Linked DNA regions of Marinoscillum sp. 108. Each later gene encodes a partner of the first gene's protein in a complex. Links are inferred from orthologs where the notes say so. Each region holds a gene or a part of one and is shown on either strand. Other genes may lie near its edges.

Region 1 (8,292 bases):
AGAGGGCTTCGAATAGCTGAATGAAAATGACGTCATCTGCACTTAGCAGGTGCGATGAGCCCTTTTGGATAAACGCCAGCAGGTCCCTGAAGTAGTCCAGATAGTATTTTGGGGGAAGTATGATTTTTTCAGATTCAGGCATTCCTTCACGAGCGGGTTTCCGGGGCAAATGAAAACATTTTTTAGGTTTATCAGATTCGCTGGTTGTATTTTGCTACTTTCATTTCGATCAACTCATTTAATAACCTCAACACATTGTCCAGGGTTTCTATTATTGTCACGGTTTATAACAGGGTGGCCTTTCTCAGAGCTGCGCTGACCTCCGCCCTTGCACAGTCACTGCCTCCCTGTGAAGTGCTGGTGATAGATGATGGATCCGATACAGAGCAAGCTGCCGAGATCGCAGCAATTGTGGCTGAATTTGATCAGGTGAAGCTCACAAGGTTGGAAAGAAATGGGGGAGTGTCTGCTGCCAGGAACTATGGAGTAGATCTGGCTACTGGTGATTACCTGCTGTTTTTGGATGACGATGATTTGCTGGAAGAGCACTTTTTGAAAGTCGCTGTTTCATACCTTGAGCAACACTCCACGGTGGATGTCTTTATTTCCAGAACTACACTGTTTGCCGAACGTTCATCTGCCCGATTCGAAAGGTTGAGACGCTACTACACTTATATTCAGCAAAGAGATCATTTCAAGTCTGCGAATCACCCTGCATATTTTTTGATCTATTGCCCTGCCATACATTCGATGGTTTTCCGAAAGGGCACTTTTCAGCAGCACAGATTTCCTGAAGACCTCACCTATGGGGAGGACAGGTATTTGCTCATGCATATGCGGAACGAAGGAGTGACTTTCCATTCAACGGATGTGGTGGGTGGCAGGTATCGCATACATGAACAGGAGCCCCCGCTGGTTGTTCGTCAGCTGACTTTTATCCAAAAGCTGGAGCGATCTGGTTGGCTCAGAGGTCCTTTTGAAAAGGCTTATCTGCATTTACTCGAGGCTTATTTTTTGCTGAAGGCGGGCCAATGGTTTAAAGCACTGGGGGCCGGTTTATATGTTTTGCGAAGCCCGAGGGTGATGGGCGAGGCTGTGATCGCATTGGTCCGATCAAGGTTTTAGGGTGTATCAGAAAAGGACAGTATTGACCGTATTCGGTCACTCTTTGCAATAGGGAATCTTCTCCTATGGCTCTGTAGGGCATTTTTTTGCTTACGGCACAAAAATTGGCACGATGTGCTCATATCACAAAACAATAACCTATGAAATACTTAGCTATCCTGGTTGGTGTCATGTTTGGGCTCCTCGGAAACCTCCATGCGCAGACCGTGACCATCGACGATGTAAATCCTGAAAATCTTGAGATCAAAGCATTTAACCTATCTAAGAATGCAACTGTGAAAATTAGTGGTTCTGGTGGCGTATTCAGAGATGATTATAGGTTGCTCTTGTACTATGGCTGGATTTTGGACGCTGACACCCGCGAGGTGGTTTGGCATTTGTTTGACGAGATGAAGGACCATGAGTTTCGCAAGAGTGATGGGGTGTATGACTTCTCAGTGGAGTTGCCATTGAAGCCGGGTAACTACGAGCTCTATTTTACGGGAGCGTATGATACTCGTGGGTGGGGCAACAACTTCACCATGAGCGACTGGACCATCGATAGTTTTGATGCCCTGGTGGATGAAATTTTTGACTCCAGAGATAAGGAGAAGTTCAGAAGAAGCCTGCAGGACGATTTGATGATCTCTGTAAGTGGTTCCGGGGTATCATCAGTGAGTGTGGATGCACTCTTTGATGCGAAGGTGAAAAAAGCTCCGGTTTATTTTTTGAAAGCTGAAAACAAAGAGCGCTTTGAGCAAGGTTTTACACTCACAGCTTCTACAGATATTCGTATTTATGCTTTAGGCGAGGGCCGCAAGGACGAGATCTTTGACTATGTATGGATCTACAACGCAGCCTCCAGAGAGCGGGTCTTCGAGATGAATTATAAAAACACAGACTTTGCAGGTGGAGCAGATAAAAACCTCAGGGTAGATGAGCAGATCACCTTGCCAGCAGGGAGCTATATCGTGAGCTACCGCACGGATGATTCTCACTCTTTTGAGAAATGGAATGCTCTGCCGCCAGACGATCCTCAGTTTTGGGGAGTGGCGCTTTTTCCGGCCACAGAAGCTGATCGTAAAAACTTTGCCACGTTTAAGGCTCCTAAATCTATGCAACCCGTAGCGGAGTTGGTGAAGGTGCGCAATCATGCCCTGGTCTCTAAAGGCTTTTCCCTTAGCAAAGACATGGATGTGCGGGTGCTTTGCCTGGGTGAGAGTTCCAGCTATGATGACATGGCTGACTATGGGTGGATTGTGGATGCCAATACCCGAAAGACCGTATGGAAAATGCGTGGATATAAAACGGAGCATGCCGGAGGCGCCAGCAAAAACCGAAGGTTTGAGGATGTGCTGACGCTTGATAAGGGTGACTACATCGCCTATTACACCACGGACGGATCTCATGCATACAACTCATGGAATGCAGCCAGCCCGCATGAAGAAGATCGGTGGGGAATGACCCTCTGGGCCACTAATGATAACGAAGTAGGGCTGGTAACGACTTTTGAGGTAGAGGACTTTGTGACCAAGAACCTGATTGCTGAGCTCTTAATGCCCAGTGATAATGCCTATCTGAAAAAGATTTTTGTCCTGGATAAAGATACCAAGGTAACCATAATGGCCATAGGCGAAGGCTCCGACAACCGGATGTACGACTACGGCTGGATCAAAAACATGAACACCGGCGAGGTGGTTTGGGAAATGGACTACTACGACACGGATCACGCAGGGGGTGCCCGCAAGAACCGAATGGTCGTGGAGAATCTCAGGCTTCCAAAAGGTGAATACCGCTTGAATTATGAGACCGATGGGTCGCATTCTTTTAACGACTGGAATGCGGATCCCCCGAACGACCCTCAGAGCTACGGTATCAGAGTATTAATAGCTGAGTAGTAGAATAACAAAAGCTGTTTTGTGTGAAGGGCACGGAGTGATCCGTGTCCTTTTTTAGTTTTCAGGCCGGAGATACTTAGGCAATCTCTTCTATCACTGATTCGCCCTTTTCTCCGCCATCATTCCACTGCCAGGCTTCATGAAGCTGGATGCGGCCATCTTCCAGTATTTCAGGCCAGGAGATACACTTCCCACTGCGAATATCACCCTCAGTATTCACATGCTGATAGGCAAACTCCAGCGAGCCGTCCGTTTTCACCAGGCCCGTGATGGTGCCCAGTTTGATGCTGCTGCCCTGATAGACTGCCCATAGTACGTCACCTTCCTGTGAGTAATGAAAGATGGTTTGTGGGTCTACTTCGCCGTGTTCACTATTGGTTACGGCCTTAAAACGTTTCTTGTGATAATTAATCTTCAATGATTCTCAATTTTGCAAAACTCAATAATAATGTCTTCTCTCCCGCGGTATCAAATTCCACTTTTGCTTTTTTATTGGCCCCCTCAGCATCTATGACGGTCACTTTGCCAAAGCCAAATTTGGCGTGCTCCACTCGCATCCCTTCGTGCAGGCCACTCGTGTCGCTGGGCTGAAAATCCGGACTGGGCTTGTGTTTAGGAGCCGAGGCAAACTTTCGGTTGTTCTGGTCCTTTTTCAGGTTATTCACAAAGTTTTTGGTGACATAGCTCTCCGCGCTGGACAGTGCAGCCCTGCTTCCAAATTTCTTGTTGACTTTGATGAACCGGGGGTCTATTTCCTCCAGAAATCTACTTGGCTCACAATTTTTCAGCCTCCCAAAGCGATATCTGTTGAGGGCGTAACTCAGGGTGAGCTTCTTTTTGGCTCTGGTGATGGCCACATAAAACAATCGGCGTTCCTCCTCCAGGTCGGCGCGGCTGCTCAGCATCATCTGTGAGGGGAAGAGGTCTTCTTCCATACCCACGATATACACGTGATTAAACTCCAGCCCTTTGGCCATGTGAATGGTCATGAGGGTGACAGCTTCTTCATTAGAGTCACTTCGGTCCTCGTCTGTGAGCAGGGTGACCTCCTGCAGGAAAGCACTCAGACTTTTGTCTTCGCGCTCTTTGTCGTCCGTAAATTCCTTGATGGCGTTGAGCAATTCCTGTACGTTTTCGTATCGGCTCATCCCCTCTATGGTCTTGTCCGCATAGAGTTCCTTTAGTAAACCTGAGTTTTTGGCTACCAGAGCCGCTGTGTCGTAGGCGTCTTTTTTCTCCGCAGTGAGTCTGAAACTCTTGATCAATGTGACGTACTCATCTACCTGATTGCCACCGCGTCCGCCCAGATAGCTCTTGGCATTTTCCATGACATTCCAGAGGGGCTGGTTTTCCTCTGAGGCCACTACCACCAGCTTTTCGATGGTGCCTGGCCCTATCCCTCTTTTGGGTAGGTTGATGCTTCGCCGCACGGCCTGCTCGTCATTGGGGTTCACGATAAACCGCAGGTAGGCGATCAGGTCCTTGATTTCTTTTCTTTGGTAAAATGACAGCCCGCCGACTACCCTGTACTTGAGGTTGTTTCTGCGGAGGGCTTCCTCCATGGCCCTGGACTGGCTGTTGGTTCGGTACAAAATGGCAAACTCGGCGTTGCTCGACTGGGTTTGCATTTTGGTTTCAAAAATGGCTGACGCGATGAGCTTACCCTCTTCATTGTCGGACGTGGCTTTGATCAGTTCGATCAGGTCACCTTCGTCGTTGTCCGTCCACACATTCTTTTGCAGCTGGGCAGTGTTTTTATTGATGACCGAATTTGCTGCATTGACAATGGTCTTCGTGGAGCGGTAGTTTTGCTCCAGCTTAATGACTTTAAGGTCCGGGTAGTCCCGCTCAAAGTTGAGGATGTTTTGTATGTCTGCTCCACGAAAAGCATAGATACTTTGGGCGTCATCTCCCACCACCGCAATATTTTGACGCACTGCGGCCAGTCTTTTGGCGATGAGGTACTGAGAGATGTTGGTATCCTGAAACTCGTCGATGAGCAGGTATTTGAATCGCTGCTGGTATTTGTTCAGTACATCCGGATGCTCCTGAAAAAGCACATTGGTATTGAAGAGCAAATCATCAAAATCCATGGCGTCTGCGCTGAAGCAGCGCATCACGTAGGTCTGATAGAGTTTCCCCATTTCAGGGCGCATATTGTCCGCGTCATCCTGTGCATAGATGGGGTTGTTGAGGTAATCCTGCCACGAAACCAGTCGGTTTTTGGCTGCTGAGATCCTGTTGAGCACTACATTGGCCTTGTAGAGCTTGTCGTCCAGTTTCATCTGTTTTACGATCTGCCGAATGAGTGTCTTGGAGTCGTCAGTGTCGTAGATGGTAAAGTTGCTGGGAAAACCAAGTCTGGAAGCTTCAGACCGAAGAATACGGGCAAACACCGAGTGAAAAGTGCCCATGTAGAGGTTTCTCGCTTCATTGCCCACGATTTTTTCAATACGCTCGCGCATTTCCTTAGCGGCCTTGTTGGTAAAGGTAAGCGCCATGATGCTAAAGGGCTCTACATGGTGATGCTGGATAAGGTGCGCGATCCGATAGGTGAGTACACGCGTTTTGCCCGATCCTGCGCCTGCTATCAGCATGGTGGGTCCTTCTGTGTTTACTACGCCTTCTCGTTGGGGGGGATTGAGCTCGTTGAGATAGTCTGCCTGCACTTCACTTGCCATTCGGCAAATCTAATTTAAACCCTCAAACTTCGGGGTTGGAAAGTGAAAAATGACGCATCCTTTTTTGGTGATTAACTGTATGAAGGATCAGAGGAGAAACCTGAAAAAGTAGTTGAGAACTACGATGGCCAGAAACCCAATCACCAGCCCGATCTCGATCATCAGAATGATATTTTTCCAGTTATTTTTGCCCTTCCTCACAAGGTTTTCGGTAGTAGAATCCAAATTTTTCAAAATGTATGGGGCACCCACATGGAGTGATCGGCTAAAATAATAAAACATTATTCAAATATTACGGCAACATTACTCAAAGAGTGGCTGGAAAAATGGATCAAACAATATTTATGGGGGTATCACTATATAACTATATTTTGCAACACTGAATTAATCCACTTTGAATTCAGAAAAGTAGGGGCGTAAAGGCGGGCAGGGCATCCAAGCCTTGCCCGGCCGGGACAAGTGTGAATCATTTTGACTCCAAAAGTTCTAAAAAAGACCTAGTTCGTTAAGTCAAAATGATTTTTTGCGTGCGACCGACCAGGTTGGTGCCTTTATGTGGATCAACGAATTGTTTTCTTTGCCTACGCGGCCCGGGGCAAGCAAAGAAAATGAAGGGTAAGTAGCCAATCAATTAGATTGAGGTGTATAAGGTTTCAGATCACTACCTCACCATCCACCTTTATTGCAATCTCCCCACGGGAATTCTGCTTGATCTGGGAAAATGAAGAAAAGTCAGTTGGCACCAAAACCTTAATTTCGCTAGATGGACACTGAGCAGGAGATTTACTTTCATGTCGGGTTGGGTAAGGTAGCCTCCACTTACCTACAGCAGGCGGTTTTCCCCCGACTGCAGGGTGTGCATTATATTTCCACCCACAGTTACCGTAAGTCCAAGGCGATCATACCCAGGCTAAGTGCAGAGAAGGTTCTGGTTTCCCGGGAGTTTGATCGTCAGCTGGAAGAGGAGGTGCGCTGGTTCACCAGTACCTATCCGCAGGCGCGGGTGATTATCCTTCTGCGGCGGCATGCCGACTGGATCGCTTCACAGTACAAGCGACATGTGAAGAACGGGTGGTTTGGAAGTTTTGAAGCGTTTTTGGATTTGGAAAATGATGCCGGGTACTGGAAACAAAAAGACCTGTGCTATGCCCCAATGCTGCGGGTGATCTCAGAATGCTGCATAGATCCGCCCTTGGTGTTGTTTTACGACGATTTAAAAACGAATCCGGAGGCATTTCTGAACTCATTGGCAGGCTTTATGGGCGTACCTGCGCCCCAGGTGACGGACAAGATCATTCATCCTTCTTTCAGTGAAAAGCAGCTCAAAGTACTGCGCACGTTTTGCAGAAAAGTGGTACGCCGTGTTCCGGTCAATTATCAGCATAAGTGGAAACACTGGCTCCTGTACCGGCCCGTTTGGGCATTTTATCATCTGGTGCTGTATGGTGCTGCCCTTCTTCCCGACAGATGGGTAGGTGAGGAGCCATTGATTGATCCTGCTCTATTGGAAGAAGTGAACAGGAAATTCGAAGTGGACTGGAAGGCAGTAAGGGAATGGTGATCCGTCTGATTTTGTTTTTATACCAGGGTCAGTTATGTTTGAAAAAACGAATAATAGAGCAATTCAGGAGTAAACTGCAATTAGATATGAAGGTGTTTTTATTATTGCTCTCAATTGTTTTGCTCACATCCTGCCACAGGTTGGAGAACTACGTACAGACCTTCGAAATCCGTAATATCACTGATCATCATGTCTCTTTGGAGTATTTCAAGTACGGAAGATCTAAGGAAACCGTGGAGATCGGGTATGGTGGCGAAAGTGTTCTTTTTGAAATCGGTACTTTCGAAGGTAAGCCTTTGGGCATAAATGAGGGTATCCGAACTGATTCAATGCGGATTATCTTCGATAGTGCTATGGTAACTTACCATGTATTCAACCCCGGAAGGGGATATTGGAGTCCTCACTCGGGAAACATTCTCGATGACCTGTCCTATGCGGAAGACCCGGAACACTACTTTACCTATCTCATCAGGGAGCAGGAGTACGAGCGGGCGGTTCCATTGGAGGATTGAATAGGTAAGGTATTTCAGGAAAGGCCAGGCCTATGGCTTCACAATACCGGTGATGAAAGAGTTCAATTTTTTCACATAGAATAGCTATATTTCTCCATCAACTAACCTTAGAAATTATGGATATTTCATCATTGAACTGGCTGGCGGTGATCGCATCAGCAGTTATGACTTTTGTAGTGGGCGGCATCTGGTATGGCCCACTTTTCGGGCAGACCTGGATGGACGAGATGGGCTTCACCGAAGAAGAGCTCAAAGAAGCCAATATGGTTAAAATCTACGGGATAGCCTTTGTGCTCGAGTTGATTATGGCGATAAACCTGGCGATGTTCATCGGAGAAGCCAGCGTGAGCGAAGGGGCTTTGTACGGCTTTCTGACAGGCTTTGGTTGGGTGGCTCTGGCCATGGGGGTGAATGCGCTGTTTTCCAGAAGCTCCTTCAAGCTGTGGTTTATCAACTCCTTCTATTTCGTGATCACCTTCACATTGATGGGTGTGATCCTGACTGCCTGGAGGTAGGGAATGGGGCCTTGAACTCCA
Region 2 (5,800 bases), on another replicon or contig:
TATACCTGTGTGTATTCTTTTACGCTTGGCGTATTTCAAGGCGTCAGCCGCAAAGTCTATATCTTTCTCTACAGAGCGTGTGAGTGCACAAATAATAGGATCAGAAACGGCCTTGGAAATCTCGATGACCGAGTTAAAATCCATGGGGCTGGAAATCGGAAAGCCCGCCTCTATGATATCCACACCCAGGATCTCCAACTCCTTCGCCACTTCAATTTTCTCGGGAGTGGACAACTGACAACCAGGGACCTGCTCGCCATCTCTCAGGGTAGTATCAAACACATATACTTTATCACTCATGATATCTTATTTAAAAAGGCCTCAAGATGCTTTGAGGAAAGGTTTCCTCCGCTGGCCGTGCATTCACACATTGATTTAACTCCCCGAAAGTATAGGGGAACTGGTGAAGCCAAAAATCAAATAAATTTTTAATTACGATTTCTATTATACCAATTCAGATCAAATCAGCCTAAATTGCATATAAAACGTATTTTTAATTACTATGCCTAAAGAGCGATCAGATCACTTGTTCACCCTTATCCGATCCATGCGCAAAAATGAAAAGCGCTACTTCAAAGTCCGCAACAAAGGTCAAAATCAGGACGATGCGAAATACCTGATGTTATTCGATGCCCTGGACAAAATGGAAGCATTTGATGAAGATCTTATCATTCGGCAAAATGAATGGATCAACCCACGCCAGTTCAGTAACCTGAAGGCGCATCTATACAAGAAAATCCTCCAAAGCCTGAAAGAATACACTGCCTCCTCCAACGAGGACATTAACATTCGTGAGCAGATCGACTATATCCAGATTCTCTTTGACAGAAGCCTGTACCAGCAAAGCATGCAGCTCCTACAGAAAGCCAAGAAAGTAATCAAGAAAAGTGATAACCTGGAGCTCCAGCTGGAGGTCCTCAAGTGGGAGAAAAATCTGCTCCCCTACTCGATAGGCAAAGGCAATCAAAAACGCGTAAGTCAGGTGGTTGCCGAATCCAATGACATTAATGAAAAAATAACCAGGGTCAACCAGCTCACCAACCTCTCTGTGGAACTAAGCGCGATCTATCTAAAAACAGGATACATCAGAAACAAAGAGGACCATGACAGGATCAGCAACATCTTCTCCTCCCAAATTCCAGAATGGAATCAGTCGGAGTTTTCCTTTCGAGAACGGCTCCTCTGGTATGACATTCAACTCAGCTACTATAGTTTTATTCAGGATTTTGATGAGGTTTTTGAGTATGCCAAAAAATGGGTCAGCCTGTTTGATTACCCGCCCACCTCTGCCTATTATTTTGAAATGTACTTAAAAGGACTCAACCACCTGCTGAATGCACAGGCAAGACTACAGAAACATGAAGAATTTCAGGAAACTCACCGAAGACTCAGGGAGCTTGCCAACCACCGTTTAGTAAAACTGAATGAAAATCTGCAAATAAGGCTCTTTAAGTACAGCTATGCTCACCAGTTCAACGGCTACTTCATGGTAGGTGATTTTCAGCGTGGGGTCAATCTCCTACAACGGATAGAAAAGAGGCTGGAAGGGTATATCGGTATGCTGGACAAACACTCCGAGCTGGTGCTTTTCTACAAAATTGCCTGTCTTTATTTTGGAAACGCCAACTACCGGAAGGCCCTCAAATGGCTGAACCGAATCATCAATTCAGAAGATGAAGACATTCGTCAGGACGTGCACTCCTTTGCCAGAATCGTCAACCTCATCACCCACTATGAGCTGGGAAACCGCGACGTGATCGATTACTACATTCGATCTACTTATCGTTTTCTACTCAAAAAACACGATCTGCATTCATTTCAGCAGTATATCCTGGCTTTCCTGAAAAGCCTGAGCAGAGAGACCACCCAAAAGGAACTGATCCAGGGGTTTGTCGAGCTCAGAAATCAGCTGCTTAATTTGGCTCAAAGCAAATATGACAAGCGGGCGTTCGTCTATTTTGACATCATCTCCTGGCTGGAAAGCAAAATTGAAAATCGTCCTGTAGGAGAAATCATCAAAGAGAAAGCTATGGGTCAGATCAGCTAAGCCGTATCAGTCCTTTATTCTGCTAAATTTCAGCGCCTTCAGCATGAAATCTGGCAGAGGCTTCAAAGGATCACGCTTCTCTACATTCAGGAATACACCCAGCTTTTCGATGATCGGAATTTTATACACCTCGATCATTTCTATCAGCACGCCATCCGGATCATCTATGTATGTACAGTGCACACGGGTGGTTCCACCCATATCCAGGGTATCCCGGGTATCGCAGGTAAACCCAAAGCCCTTTGTGGCCAGCTCTTCACCCAGCGCCTTCATTCCACGAACATCCAACCCAACATGGACAAAGCCAATATCTCCCCAGATTCGACCTTTATAAATTTTTCTCGGCTGATAGTCCTGAGCCTGAATCAATTCGATGTAAGTATCAGCAGACACTTTGGCAAAACCTCCGCCGGGAGGATTGGATTGTGTTAGCCGGATTCTTCGGAAAGATTTCTCGCCCCCAGGAAGTGACTTGAAATCATCGAAAACACGAGTTTCATCATAAACAACCTGATCATACCCCAATACATCGGCGTACAACTTCAGTGAATTGTCAATGTTTGAAACACCAATCACACAGCCATTTGGCCCACCGGTGATGTGATGCCCCTTCGTGTAGAAGTTGCGCCCTGGAAGAATCTGAAATAACAACCCATTGGGATCTTCTACATAAAAAGTCTTACCTCCATCCGGCATGTCCACAATACCCGAGCGCAGGATGGCTCCGTGTTTCTCAAAATGAGCATAGGCAGCCTCCACATCAAATGCTTTTATCTGATTGATATAGATCCCAATATCACCTAGCTGAGTCTCAAAATCGGGCTGACGTGGAGTAAATGAAGTAGGATTGACCACTTCCATAGCGCATCCACCCTGAAGATTCAAAATCATGGTAGCTCGCTTGGTAATAGTTTCGTTTTTTGTGTACACGTCCATCAATGGAGCTGGAGCTACTCCATCAAAAATAGGAATGTCCATTCCTATGAATTTCCGATACCATTTTTGTGAAACCTCAGAGTCGGATACACCTACTCCGATGTGCTGGATGCCATTGATGCGCTTGTACATATCGATTTAATAATTCAGGTGGCTAAAATAACAGAATTTGTTGGTTTGATGAGCGGAATCCTCTCATGGCTGGAGTCACTTTTTTAACATTTTCTCGATCTCCAGCATCTCATCCCTAAGTCTGGCAGCTTCCATAAAGTCGAGATCCTTGGCTGCCTTCTCCATCTGCTTACGGGTATCTGAAGCCAGCTTTATCAACTGGTCCTTATTCATATATGCAACTACCGGGTCCGCTGCCACGGTCAGCTCCACTTCATCTCCTGTATAATATTTCTTGGCGCCCTTCTTCTTATCCGCCGCAGAGGTTTGCCCCAAGATGGCTTCCCTGTTTTTAATGATGGTTTTAGGTACTATTCCGTGTTCCTCGTTGTAGGCCTGCTGGATACTTCGCCGCCTGTTAGTCTCGTCGATGGATCTCTGCATGGAATCCGTAATCTTATCTGCATACATGATTACCATCCCATTCTCATTCCTGGCAGCCCGACCAATGGTTTGAACCAAAGAGCGTTCATTCCTCAAAAACCCTTCTTTATCGGCATCAATGATAGTGACCAGGGAAACCTCAGGCAAGTCGAGTCCTTCCCTGAGCAGATTTACCCCCACAAGTACATCAAAAACCCCCAGACGCAGCTCACGCAATATCTCCACCCGATCCAGTGTATCCACTTCTGAATGAATGTAGCGGGTCTTCACGCCCGCATTGCTCATATACTTCGTCAGCTCCTCGGCCATTCGCTTGGTAAGTGTGGTCACCAGCACCCGCTCTTTTCGCTCCACCCGCAGCCATATTTCCTCCAGCAAGTCATCGATCTGATTCACGCTGGGCCGCACTTCAATGATAGGATCCAAAAGTCCTGTGGGCCTGATGAGCTGCTCCACGATAATCCCTTCAGACTTGATTAACTCATACTCACTAGGAGTAGCGCTCACAAACACCACCTGATTCAGCATGCTTTCAAATTCATTGAAAGTAAGCGGTCGGTTGTCCAAAGCAGAAGGCAGTCTGAAACCATAGTCCACCAGATTTACCTTCCTACTCCGATCACCTCCCCACATCCCCCTGATCTGAGGGATTGTAACATGGCTCTCGTCCACGATCATCAGGTAGTCATCCGGGAAGTAATCCAATAAACAGAAAGGTCGTGCGCCAGCTGTACGGCGGTCAAAATACCTCGAGTAATTTTCCACACCGGAGCAGTATCCGATCTCACGGATCATCTCCAGGTCAAACTCGGTTCTTTCTTTCAGACGTTTGGCTTCCAAAAAACGACGCTCCTCTTCGAAAAACTGAACCTGCGCTACCATGTCATCCTGAATCTCCCTGATGGCCACCTGAAGCAACTCTTTTCCTGTAACAAAAAGGTTGGCCGGGAATATGCTCACTATGCGCTCTTCTGAAAGCTTCTCGCCCGTCTGAGGGTCTATCCGCTGAATAGATTCCACATCATCGCCCCAAAAAATAAAGCGATAAGCAAAATCTGCATAGGCAATGAAGACGTCCACAGTGTCACCTTTTACCCGAAAGGTGCCCCTTTTAAACTCCACCTCCGTGCGGCTGTACAGTATATCCACCAGCTGGAATAAAAATTGGTTTCTAGGAATGGTATCCCCCTCCTGAACCTTAATGACGTTTTTTCCAAACTCCTCGGGGTTGCCGATACCATAAATACAGGAAACTGAAGCGACCACTATAACATCCCTGCGTCCTGAAAGGAGCGCAGATGTAGCACTAAGTCTGAGTTTTTCGATTTCCTCGTTAATAGAAAGGTCTTTTTCTATGTAGAGGTTGGTGGTAGGCAAAAATGCCTCCGGCTGGTAATAGTCGTAGTAGGAAATGAAGTATTCTACGGAGTTGTCCGGGAAGAAACTTTTGAACTCCCCATACAGCTGGGCTGCCAGGGTCTTATTATGGCAAAGCACCAGTGTAGGCTTCTGTACCTGCTCGATGACATTGGCCACCGTGAAGGTTTTTCCGGAGCCCGTTACCCCCAGTAGGGTCTGAGCACCTTCTCCATTGTTGATTCCTTCTGTAAGCTGAGCAATAGCCTTGGGCTGGTCGCCGGTAGGCACATATTCTGAACTGATCTTAAAATCCATGTAGATTTAGGAATTCCAAATTTCCCAGGCTCGATCGGCCTGTACATACAGCATTTCCAATCCATTTTTGGTGCGCGCTCCCCTGCGTCTTCCCTCCTTCATAAATGCCGTTTCTTCCGGGTTATAAACGAGATCATACAAGTATTGTTCGGCCCGAATGACATCATAAGGAATATCAGGTTTGCTCTCCAGATTGGGATGCATGCCTAGTGGCGTGGTATTAACAATCATGTCCACCTTTGAAACGTAAGTGGGGTCGTCTTTCAGATCCTGGTACACCAGATCACCTCTGTGCTTATCCCTGGAAACGACCATGTACTTAATACCTAAATCCAAAAAAGCGGCTTCTACAGCTTTGGAAGCACCGCCACCGCCCAAAATCAATGCTTTCTCACAGGTCACGTTACCCTGAAAATAATTAATCATGGACTGTCTGAATCCAAAAAAATCACTGTTGTAGCCGACTAATTTGTTTCCCTCCTTCTTGACCACATTCACTGCCTCCACTTTATGGGCACTGCTATCCAGCCGATCCAGAAACCGACGTATATTTTCCTTGTGCGGAACCGTGACATTCACCCCTACAAG

The links.
Region 2: the proteins of GV030_RS19300 (region 1) and uvrB are in contact, whole or in part, in a crystal structure (PDB 7EGT), measured with the Thermus thermophilus proteins. The link is inferred for Marinoscillum sp. 108 from one-to-one orthologs. Residues at the interface, in WP_096412145.1 of Thermus thermophilus: His654, Arg656, Phe657, Gln666, Asp668, Glu669, Lys680, Arg681, Leu682, Ser683, Lys685, Tyr686, Ala687; in WP_096411307.1 of Thermus thermophilus: Glu23, Leu25, Arg26, Asp27, Gly28, Glu29, Arg30, Phe31, Arg55, Glu326, Asp327, Phe328, Glu379, Ser382, Gln383, His398, Gly400, Arg401.

Annotation. Positions count from the first base shown.
Region 1 is NZ_LR734817.1:429,573-437,864, reverse strand. Bases 3,047-6,010 are described here. They hold GV030_RS19300 (ATP-dependent helicase), read right to left. Parts: upstream 5,684-6,010; coding sequence 3,410-5,683; downstream 3,047-3,409. Other genes in these bases: GV030_RS19295 (hypothetical protein), read right to left, coding at 5,771-5,965; GV030_RS19305 (n-acetylglutamate synthase), read right to left, coding at 3,079-3,420. Also shown: GV030_RS19320 (VRR-NUC domain-containing protein), read right to left, coding at 1-142; GV030_RS19315 (glycosyltransferase family 2 protein), read left to right, coding at 205-1,125; GV030_RS19310 (hypothetical protein), read left to right, coding at 1,266-3,002; GV030_RS19290 (hypothetical protein), read left to right, coding at 6,447-7,244; GV030_RS19285 (hypothetical protein), read left to right, coding at 7,331-7,756; GV030_RS19280 (DUF1761 domain-containing protein), read left to right, coding at 7,873-8,271. UniProt on the Escherichia coli protein: A helicase with DNA-dependent ATPase activity. Unwinds DNA duplexes with 3'-5' polarity. Translocates on single-stranded DNA with 3'-5' polarity. Initiates unwinding more efficiently from a nicked substrate than double-stranded DNA.
Region 2 is NZ_LR734808.1:3,625,107-3,630,906, reverse strand. What follows is about bases 2,702-5,690. They hold uvrB (excinuclease ABC subunit UvrB), read right to left. Parts: upstream 5,213-5,690; coding sequence 3,191-5,212; downstream 2,702-3,190. Other genes in these bases: GV030_RS14740 (shikimate dehydrogenase), read right to left, coding at 5,219-5,690; GV030_RS14750 (VOC family protein), read right to left, coding at 2,702-3,115. Also shown: GV030_RS14760 (2-isopropylmalate synthase), read right to left, coding at 1-300; GV030_RS14755 (hypothetical protein), read left to right, coding at 503-2,047; more of GV030_RS14750, read right to left, coding at 2,054-2,701; more of GV030_RS14740, read right to left, coding at 5,691-5,800. UniProt on the Escherichia coli protein: The UvrABC repair system catalyzes the recognition and processing of DNA lesions. A damage recognition complex composed of 2 UvrA and 2 UvrB subunits scans DNA for abnormalities.